Regions from separate parts of the Pseudarthrobacter ribosi genome, predicted to be linked through region 1. Evidence: predicted binding sites of a transcription regulator. Region 1 holds the regulator's gene; each other region holds the start of a gene.
The links. Region 1 encodes LexA, which represses DNA repair genes until DNA is damaged. Its sites were predicted from a motif close to TCGAACANNTGTTCGA; they were not measured.
Positions count from the first base shown of each region.

Region 1 (3,273 bases):
GAGGGAAGCCGAGGGCGGTGCGCCCCGGGCCGCCGAACGCCTGAAGGATCTGCTGGAGAACCTCGTTGGAGCCGTTTGCGGCCCAGATGTTGTCCGCACCCAGACCGTGCCCGAGGTAGTCGGCGAGGGCTTCGCGCAGTTCCGTGAACTCGCGGTCCGGGTAGCGGTTCAGGCCGGCCGCGGCAATCGTGACAGCCTCGGAAATGGCGGCGCGCACGTCGGCCGGGACACCATGGGTGTTCTCATTGACGTTGAGCAGGATGGGCACCTCCAGCTGCGGCGCGCCGTACGGCGTCAGGCCGCGCAGGTTGGTCCGGAGGGGAAGTCGGTTCAGGCGCTCTAGCTGGTCAGTCACTGCACCAGTTTAAGTGAGATAGCGGCGGGCCCTGAAACTGTGACGGGTCGAACAGGTTACTTGGACGGGATGAAGAGCGCCTGGCCGGGCACAACACGGGCGGCTTCGAGGTTGTTCAGCTGGATGATATCCGTGACGACGTCGCGGGGGTCGCGCTCCGGTGCCACGGATGCGGCGATGGCCCAGAGGGACTCACCGGGCTGCACCGTAACGGTCACGGTGGGGGTCAGCGACAGCCCGGCTGCGGACTCCGCCGCCTTGGCCGGGGCATTGAGGAAGCCGCTGAACGAGAGTATGAGCGCGGCCAGCAGGATCAGCGGCACCCCGATGAGGACAAAGCGCCCCCGCCGGGTGAGCCGCAGCGGCGCCTGCTTGACCCGCTGCTTGCGAACGGCGCCCGGGACGGCGGACGCACCGCCGTCGCGCCGGCCGTAGTCGCCGACTGCGTCGCGGCCGAAAGTGTCGTGAAACGCGCTTGATGCTGACATGAACTGAGCCCTCCTGGACCATACTGTGCCGCCCGGCGTACTCCACGTACTTGCCGCCAACCGGCCTAACCTTCGAACAAAGAACCGAACGTCACGCTGTACCGAACAGTCCACCGCCCTCAAACTGCGAAGAACTAGAACACATATTCGAACCTTGCTTGTTCTGTTTTAGCACTTATTAACGAACAATGTCGAGACTCGCTAGAACAAATGTTTGAAAATGCCCTGTGGCTGGCCTACGTTTGAGTCAAAGAACAACCACTTCTGCAGTTGATCAGCAGGGTCTGACATTTCAGGCCGGAAGTTCCCGGCAGCCGCAGCCACGGCGGCCGGGCGGAACGGAAAGGCGTTGGCGAACATGGCAGCACAAGCCACTGGCGGCAGGGCCACCCAGCGGGGCCCGCAGGCGGCCCGGCCACCCAAAAGCCTCACCGTCCGGCAAAAGAAGATCCTGGAGACCATCCAGCGCTCGGTCACGGACAACGGCTATCCACCCTCCATGCGCGAGATCGGCGACACCGTCGGCCTGGCAAGCCTCTCCAGCGTCACCCACCAGCTCTCACAGCTGGAAAAGCTTGGCTACCTGCGGCGTGACCCGAAGCGCCCCCGAGCCATGGAAGTGCTGATGCCGCTGACCCTCGACGAGGGAACCACCAAGATTTCAGGGGCCGAGAAGTCCGGCGGCCTGCGCACTGTCGGCGGATTGTCCGTGTCCGAACTGGCCAGCGCCACCGACACCGCGATGGTGCCGCTGGTGGGCCGCATCGCCGCTGGCGGGCCGATCCTGGCCGACCAGGTCGTCGAGGACGTGATGCCGCTGCCCCGCCAGCTCGTGGGCCACGGCGAACTCTTTATGCTCAAGGTGGCGGGGGACTCGATGATCGACGCCGCCATCTGCGACGGCGACTGGGTGGTGGTGCGCCAGCAGGGCGACGCTGTCAACGGTGACATCGTCGCCGCGCTGCTGGACGACGAGGCGACGGTCAAGACGTTCCGCCAGCGCGACGGCCACACCTGGCTGCTGCCGCAGAACACCCAGTACGAGCCCATCCTCGGCGATCACGCCGTCATCATGGGCAAAGTCGTCTCGGTGCTGCGCTCCCTCTAGGACCAGTCAAGGCGCGGCAACAGCTGCGAACAGGGGCCCCGCCATCCGGCGGGGCCCCTGGCGTTCGCACCGTACTACGTGGCGGGCTGCCCGGATTCCTTGGCGAGCCGCTCCAGGGCCGAGAGTGCGATCGCGGTGTCGGTGGTGGGCCAGAACGGCGGCAGGGCGGCGCGGAGGAATCCCCCGTAGCGCTCGGTGGAGAGCCGTGAGTCCAGCACTGCCACCACTCCCCTGTCGGTCGTCGTGCGGATCAGGCGGCCGGCGCCCTGGGCCAACCGGATGGCGGCGTGGGTCGCGGACACGCTCATGAAGCCGTTGCCTCCGGCCTGGGCCACCGCACGGGACCGTGCCGTCATCAGCGGATCGTCCGGCCGCGGGAACGGAATCCGGTCGATCACGACGAGGCGGCAGGACGTCCCCGGCACGTCGACACCCTGCCACAGCGACATGGTGCCGAAGAGGCAGGTGTCCGGCTCGTCGGCGAACTGTTTCACCAGCGCGGTCATGGTCGAATCCCCCTGGCAGAGGATGCTCATGTCCAGCCGCGGCCGCAGGGCCTCAGCGGCGTCCTCGGCGGCGCGCCGGGACGAGAACAGGCACAGAGCCCCGCCGCCGGAGGCCCGGATCAGCTTCTCGAGCTCGTCGATGGCCTCCGGGGACGTGCCGCGGCCGGGTTTGGGCAGGTGCTTGGCCACATAGAGGATGCCCTGTTTCGGGTACTCGAAGGGCGAGCCGACGTCGACCCCGGTCCAGCTCGGGGCACCGGGTCCGACCAGGCCCAGGCCGGCGGCGGCCGGTTCGAAGGCGGACCCGATCGCCAGGGTCGCCGAGGTCAGGATCACGGTGTGGTCCGCGAACAGACCCTCGCGGAGCCGCCCGGCGACGCTGAGCGGGGCAATGTTGATCAGGGCCGGCGCGGACTCGTCGGGCTGGGAATACCCCTGCTGCGGGTCGAAGGTGCTGTTGCGGGAGAACCAGACCACCTCGCGGTTTTCGCGGGCGGCGAGCAGCCGTTCGCAGAGCTCTAGGATCACCATGAGGCGGGAGCGCGCGAGCTGGCGGCCGCCGTCGGCCGTGTTGGCGCTGTCCCCCTTGGAGTCCGAGAGCGCCGCGCGGCAGGCGTCCCGCAGCTGGTCCACGCAGTCCAGTTGTTCGCTGTTCAGGCCGTTGGGCATGAGTCCGCCGGGGACCCCTTCAATGGCAAGTTCGAGGTTGGACGCGGCGTTGTTCAGAGCGTCCACGGTGATGCCCGTGTTTTTCCGGGCCCCGGACGCGGCGACGTGCACCATCGCGACGGAGAGCTGGCCGGACACGGCGCCCGT
Region 1 is NZ_JBVAYZ010000007.1:196,219-199,491, reverse strand. Features, by position in the region: gene ACZYZ5_RS09985 (histidinol-phosphate transaminase) at 1-355, opposite strand, end outside; gene ACZYZ5_RS09980 (LysM peptidoglycan-binding domain-containing protein) at 412-843, opposite strand; gene lexA (transcriptional repressor LexA) at 1,202-1,951, shown strand; gene ACZYZ5_RS09970 (ATP-dependent DNA helicase) at 2,026-3,273, opposite strand, start outside.

Region 2 (3,273 bases), on a different contig from region 1:
GGCCGAGCCCGATGGAGCCGCGCCCATACCTTCGGCTGACCTCCTCCAGCAGGGAGCCGATGCCGCGTTCCTCGTGCGGGTTCTCGAAGAGCGCCAGTGGTGCCTGGTTTCCGGTGGGGCGCAGATCGGTGACCATGATCCCCGCGCGGACGTACCGGCGGCCGTCGTCGATCCTGGGGAGCAGCGCGTACGCCGCCCTCGCCAGCAGGACCGGGTCAGCCGTGGGCATCGCCAACGGAACGCACACCGAAGGGTAAGAGCTGGCGTACTGGCTGTAGTAGGACGTGGCAGCGAACGCGGTCAGCACCTTTGCCTGCAGTCCGTGCCTGGCCAGCCGGGCACTTGCCTGCTGGGCATAAACGCCGAGGACCTGGCGCAGCCCGGCTCCGGTGGTGATCGGGGCGGCGAAGGAACGGCTGAAGATCAGCTGGTCGCGGCCGACCCGTTCCTCCTCCAGGGGGATGCAGGCAATTCCCTGGAGTTCCAGGACGGTCCGCATCAGCACCACGGAGAAGCGGTCCCGGACGGTTACCGGGTCCGCCCGCGCGAGGTCCAGCACGGAATGGATGCCCAGGGCATTGAGCCGTCTGGTCAGCCGCCCCGCGACTCCCCAGAGTTCGATCACGGACAGGCGGGCCATGAGCTTCTCCTGCTGGGCGGCGGGCACGGCCTCCCAGTGGCAGACGCCGTCGAACGCCGGGTTGTGTTTGGCCCACTTGTTGGCCAGCTTGGCCAGGGTCTTGGTGCCGGCGATGCCAACGGAGACGGGAACACCGACGTTCCGGCGCACCGCCGTCTTCATGGTGTGGCCCAGCCGGTGCAGCTCCTCCGGGGTGCCGCTGACGCCCAGGAATGCCTCGTCGATGCTGTAGACCTCCAGCCAGGCCGAGTAGCGGCCGAGGAGCTCCATCACCCGGGCGCTGATGTCCCCGTACAGCTCGTAGTTGCTGGACAGTGCGACCAGCCCCCATTCCTTGGCCCGGGGTGCGAGCTTGAACCAGGGCTCGCCGAGGGGGATCCCGAGGGCCTTGGCCTCGGCGGAGCGGGTGACCGCGCAGCCGTCATTATTGGACAGCACCACGAGCGGACGGCCCTCCAGGGACGGGTCGAAGGCGCGTTCGGCGCTGGCATAGAAGCAGTTCACGTCCACCAGGGCGATGCTGCCCCGGCCGGAGACAGCGCTAGACATGATGCAGGCAGCGGGTTGCGACACCCCAGATGACCAGATCAGACAGGCCCCGGACCCGGATATCCGGATAGCGAGGGTTGTCCGCCTGCAGCACCACGCCCGAAGCTGTCAGGCGCAGCCTCTTGACCGTAAGTTCGCCGTCGAGGACTGCGACGACGACGCAACCGTCGCGGGGCTCAAGGGCCCGGTTGACAATCAGTTCGTCGCCGTCGCTGATCCCCGCGCCCTCCATGGAGTCGCCGGACACCCTCACTAGGTACGTGCTGGTGATGTCCTTGATGAGGTGCTCGTTGAGGTCGATGCGGCCGTCGAAGTAGTCCTGGGCCGGGGAGGGATAGCCAGCGGCGACAGGCACCGGCGAGATCAGGACCGAGAGAAGAGAAGTGCCCGCGTCTATCACGCGGGGTCCGATGATTACGCCCACAACACACCTTTATTCGAATATATGTTCGATACATCCAGTGTAGCTCCGGGGGCTGACATTGAGCATTCTTTGCGCACTAGCACTGTCCCAACCCGCGGGAATGGGAGTTTTAGTGAGCGGGCAGGCTGACGAAGTACTCCTGCTGGACCGGCCGGCGGCGCAGCTTCCGGGCAGTGCGCCGCGAAGGCAGGGGTTCCTGCGTGGATGTGGCCCCAGACGTTCCGCCCCCGAGCGTTGACCGGGCAGGAACACGGATTGCACCGCAGGAGCCAGGCCATTGCCACGCAAAACGTTCCGTCAGAAACATGCCCAGCCTGCAGACCGCCCGTCGGCCAAAGACCGGTGAGATTGTGGTTCGAGGTTGCGGTATCTGAGGCCTTTCAGCGGCTTGCCCGATACCGCACGTGGGTGACGAGCCGGGTACCGCTCACTTCCGTCGGCTCAAGCTTGAAGTTCTCGACGCCGTCCAGCAGCCGCTCGCCCGCTCCCAGGACGATGGGCGCGATGTGGAGCCTCAGCTCGTCGATGAGCCCCGCCGAAAGGTACTGGCGGACGGTCTGCGCTCCTCCGGCAATGGCCACGTCCTTGCTCCCAGCGGCCGTCCGCGCCTGGGCCAGCGCAGATTCGATTCCCTCGGTGACGAAGTGGAACGTGGTGCCGCCCTGCATCTCCAGAGGCTCGCGTTGCTGATGGGTGAGAACGAACACGGGTGCGTGATAGGGCGGCTCCTCACCCCACCATCCCCGCCACTTCTCATCCCACGTCCCGGGACCTGCGAACATGTTCCGTCCCATGATGAAGGCGCCGGCCGCGAGGATGCCTTCGCGCTCGGCTCCATTGGACTCGGGTTCTTCGAACTGCCACCTGTGCAGGAGCTCTCCGCCCTCGCCCAGGGGTTCCGCGAGGCTCTGGTTCGGACCGGCGGCGAATCCGTCGAGAGAGATGGTCAGATCACACGTGACTTGGCTCATGCGCCCATCATGCCACCACTCGGCAGTTAGGGTCAGGCTGAATTGGCCGTGGTGGGCCCTCGATCAGAGGGCTGGGGTGGCCACCCAGACGGTTCGGGTGGCGCGGGGTTCCAGCTCAACGTCGGCGTCGGAGAACCGCTCCAACAGGTCCTTCACGGCGTCGCGGTCGTCCGCGGTCAGGGCCGCCAGGTGCGAGAAGCGCGCGAACCACTGCTGGGCGTACTCCCGCGCAGCCGGGGTCACGGATGCGATGGCCGCCACCTCGGACTTGGTGACGCGGAACCCGGCGTCCTCGATGACCGTCGTCCAGTCCGGGTGGTGGTTCCAACCTTCGTCCGCCGCAGCGGCGTGGCAGCGCTGCTCCAACAGCGCTCCGCGCGGATGACTGAGAAAGCCGGGCAGAGCGGCGAGCTCGACGACGGCCAGGACCCCACCTGGCGCCAGTGCCCGGCGGACCCCGGACAGGAGCCGGGCGGGTTGGGCGACGTGGTGTAGCGAGGACGATGCCCACACCAGGTCAACCGGAGCCTCGGCCACTACATCCGCCGGGATCAAGGAGCCGGCGAGCACGGGGAAGCCGTCGTCCAGGTCGGCCTCGACCACGGCGAAGCCTTGCTCGCGAAGCAACTCGAGCATCTGCGGGTCGTTGTCGACGCACGTCACCACGGCGTCGGGGTACCGCTCGCGCA
Region 2 is NZ_JBVAYZ010000008.1:9,401-12,673, reverse strand. Features, by position in the region: gene ACZYZ5_RS10310 (Y-family DNA polymerase) at 1-1,189, opposite strand, end outside; gene ACZYZ5_RS10305 (LexA family protein) at 1,182-1,613, opposite strand; gene ACZYZ5_RS10300 (dihydrofolate reductase family protein) at 1,994-2,584, opposite strand; gene ACZYZ5_RS10295 (class I SAM-dependent methyltransferase) at 2,648-3,273, opposite strand, start outside.
Region 2: the regulator LexA is predicted to act here: its motif matches at 1,627-1,642, upstream of ACZYZ5_RS10305 (LexA family protein).

Region 3 (3,273 bases), on a different contig from region 1:
ACTGACATCCCCGACCTGACCTGACCCGGCCCCGGGAGCCACCCCGGAAAGGCAGGCTCCGACGGTGGCAAAAGCAGCAGTCTGGGCACGGCAAAGCCCTGCCACGGCCCCCACCTGACCTGGCCGCCGGGCCGCAGCAGCGGACGGCCATAAGCACTGTCCTTGGTCCCTGGGGTTCCCGCCCCGTCTCGTGGGCAGGGCCGTGGCAGGATGGGGTCCATCATGGACAGGCGGTTGCGGCGCGCTCCCGACGCGGAATGGGTGTTGATGTACCGGCTCGGGCTGAGCCGGAAACGCATCGCTGAGCTCGTGCGCGTTCATCCCGCCGTCGTCGGGTACCACCTGGTCATCGCCCGCCGCCGGGATCTGGAGCTTGAGACCGAACACCAGGCCGCTGCCGGCGCCAAACGCGGTCCCTCCCCCAGGAAGCTTGCCCGGATGGAGGAGGTCATCGCCTGGATTACGGCCGAGGGCCGGCTCCCCCGTGGCCACTCGGAGGACAGGGGTGAACGGTCGATGGCCCGGTGGCTCTCTGATCGTCGGCGCGAAGCAGCCGAAGGCACCCTTGATCCGGCATACCGTGACGGACTCGCACGGGTTCCGGAATGGGTAGGGAACCACCGGGCGGCTGCGGACGAAGCCAGGTGGCACGACCGTTTGGGCGAGCTCGTGGATTTCCGTCAGGAAGGCCACGGCTGGCCACGCCACCACGACTATGACTCAGAGCGTGAACACACCCTCGGGGTGTGGATCCACGCCCAGCGGTACAAACGGCGCCGCGGCGACCTCGACCCCGTGAAGGTCAAGCTCCTGGACGATGCCGTTCCCGGATGGCAGACGGGGAGAACCCGTGGCCGTCCTCCCCTCCGGTAAGCGGGAGGGCGCGCCTCCCGCCGGCCAGCGGTCATGACGTCAGGACTGCTAGTAGACTCAGGTCGGCTCTCCAGTCCCCCCAGCTTGGAGAGCCGGGAGCCTCCGCGTTTGAGTCCTGGACTCGCGCGGAGGCTTTTCTCATCTACCGGCAGAAGAAGCCCGGGCTGCTGCCAGTTGGCGCTGAAACCGGACGCGACCCCGGAGAGGGAGCGTCGATGACCGGGCCGGGGCCCGTCAGGCGGCCGGCGCGACGCCCCGGATTGCCCCGGTCGGGCGGCCGGGAAGGGGCGCGATGCGTTCAGGGACGGGGTGTGGAGTCGGTTGAGGACGTCCGGCAGGGGGTTCCAGCTCGGCGAGCGGGAGTTCTCGGTGGATGAGGTAATCGCACGCTGCGGGGCCGGTCATCCTCAGATCCGGGCAGCGTCGTCCACGGTTTTCTATGGGGACATTGGCTGCGTGTAATCCGGCTCTGAACGCCCTGCCACTCACGGGTGCGAACCCTTCGAGCCCGCACCAGCTCAGGTACAAGCCGTACAGTTCCTCCACGCTGAGGCCGTCCCCGCCAGGATCTGCGGCGACGCATTCAGTGAGGAAATCTTCCAGTGGTGTCTTCGTCATCGTGGCCTCCTGCATCCTGGCGGCATTGCCGCTCAAATGAAACAGCAACAGCGTGAATGTGAAGCATGACCAGCCCAGAAACGGACGTAGAACACTAAGAATCTAGGAGCGCTCTTTTCCCCTGTCAACCAGATTTTCCGCAGCAAACCCGGTGGACCACGGGTGCCCTGGTTCTCACAAGGTGTGGGGCGCGCCGGCCGTCGACGAGCGTGAAGCAGGGCCGCTGCGAGGGTCCCGCCAGGTTGTGCCCACTGGGGTCAGGCGGAGCCCTCCGCACAGCTCAGGCTGTCCCCATTGGCGTACAACCTGTCCCCTCTTTGATCGCCTGAACCTTCGATAGTTCCTTTGTCGGGGCCACGATGTAGGCTTAAGAAAATCGAACATATATTCGAATAAAAGGTGTGTTGTGGGCGTTATTGTCGGTCCCCGTGTGATAGATGCGGGCGCGTCGTTGTTGTCGGTGCTGATCTCTCCGGTCGCTGTGGCGGCCGGGTATCCCTCGCCGGCGCAGGACTACTTTGATGGCCGGATCGACCTGAACGAGCACCTGATCAAGGACATCACCAGCACCTATGTCGTGCGGGTGTCGGGGGAGTCGATGGTCGGCGCCGGGATCAGCGACGGCGACGAACTGATCGTCAACCGGGCCCTGGAACCGGTGGACGGGTCCGTGGTCGTCGCGGTCCTGGACGGGGAGCTGACCATCAAGCGGCTGCGGATCACCGGAACCGGGGTCGTGCTGCAGGCGGAGAACCCGGCCTACCCGGATATCCGGGTGCCGTCCTTATCCGATCTCGTCGTCTGGGGCGTCGCGACCCGGTGCCTTCACCATGTTTAAGGCGCGCTATTGCGTTAAACTGGAACGTTGCCGGCACGGGGCAAGCAATGTCTAAGCCGGCCCTGATGCGGCATCTGCCGCAGATCGCGCATGTGGATGTGAACTGTTTCTATGCCTCGGCCGAGCGGGCGTTCGACCCGTCCCTGGAGGGCCGGCCTGTGATCGTGCTGTCGAACAACGATGGCTGTGCCGTCACCCGCTCCCCCGAGGCCAAAGCCCTGGGTATTGCCATGGGTGAGCCGTGGTTCAAACTCGCCCCGCGGGCCAAGGAATGGGGACTCGTGGCCCTCTCGAGTAATTACGAGCTCTACGGGGACATCAGCGCCCGGGTGATGGAACTCCTCGGCCGGTACTCGGCCTGGCTCGAGGTCTACAGCATCGACGAGGCGTTCCTCGGCGTCAAAGGAACCCCGGACGAACTCGTGGGCCTGGGCCGGGACATGAAAGCCGCCGTGCGGCGCAACGTCGGGGTGCCGGTCTGCGTGGGGATCGCACCCACGAAGACCCTGGCGAAGCTGGCGAACAAGTGGGCAAAGAACAACCCGGCCTTCGGCGGGGTCTGCCACTGGGACTCCGTGCCCGCCGCGGATAGGGAAGGACTGATGCGCCGCCTGTCGGTGATCGAGATCTGGGGTGTCGCCACCCGGCTGACCAAACGCCTCAACGCCCTCGGGATCCACTCGATCCTGGATCTGTCGCGGGCGGATCCGGTGATGATCCGGGACCGGTTCTCCGTGGTCATGATGCGCACCGTCCTGGAACTGCAGGGAACCCCCTGCATCCCGATGGAGGAAGAACGCATCGGGCGGGACCAGCTCATCTTCTCCCGCTCCTTCGCCACCCCGATCACCACGGCGGCCGGGATCCGGCAGGTCATGAGCGTCTACGGCCAGCAGGCCTCGGCGCGGCTGGCCAAACACGGGCTCCAGGCCAAGGTCCTCACC
Region 3 is NZ_JBVAYZ010000026.1:58,207-61,479, reverse strand. Features, by position in the region: gene ACZYZ5_RS18720 (DNA/RNA non-specific endonuclease) at 1-5, shown strand, start outside; gene ACZYZ5_RS18715 (helicase associated domain-containing protein) at 223-873, shown strand; gene ACZYZ5_RS18710 (LexA family protein) at 1,898-2,329, shown strand; gene ACZYZ5_RS18705 (Y-family DNA polymerase) at 2,377-3,273, shown strand, end outside.
Region 3: the regulator LexA is predicted to act here: its motif matches at 1,868-1,883, upstream of ACZYZ5_RS18710 (LexA family protein).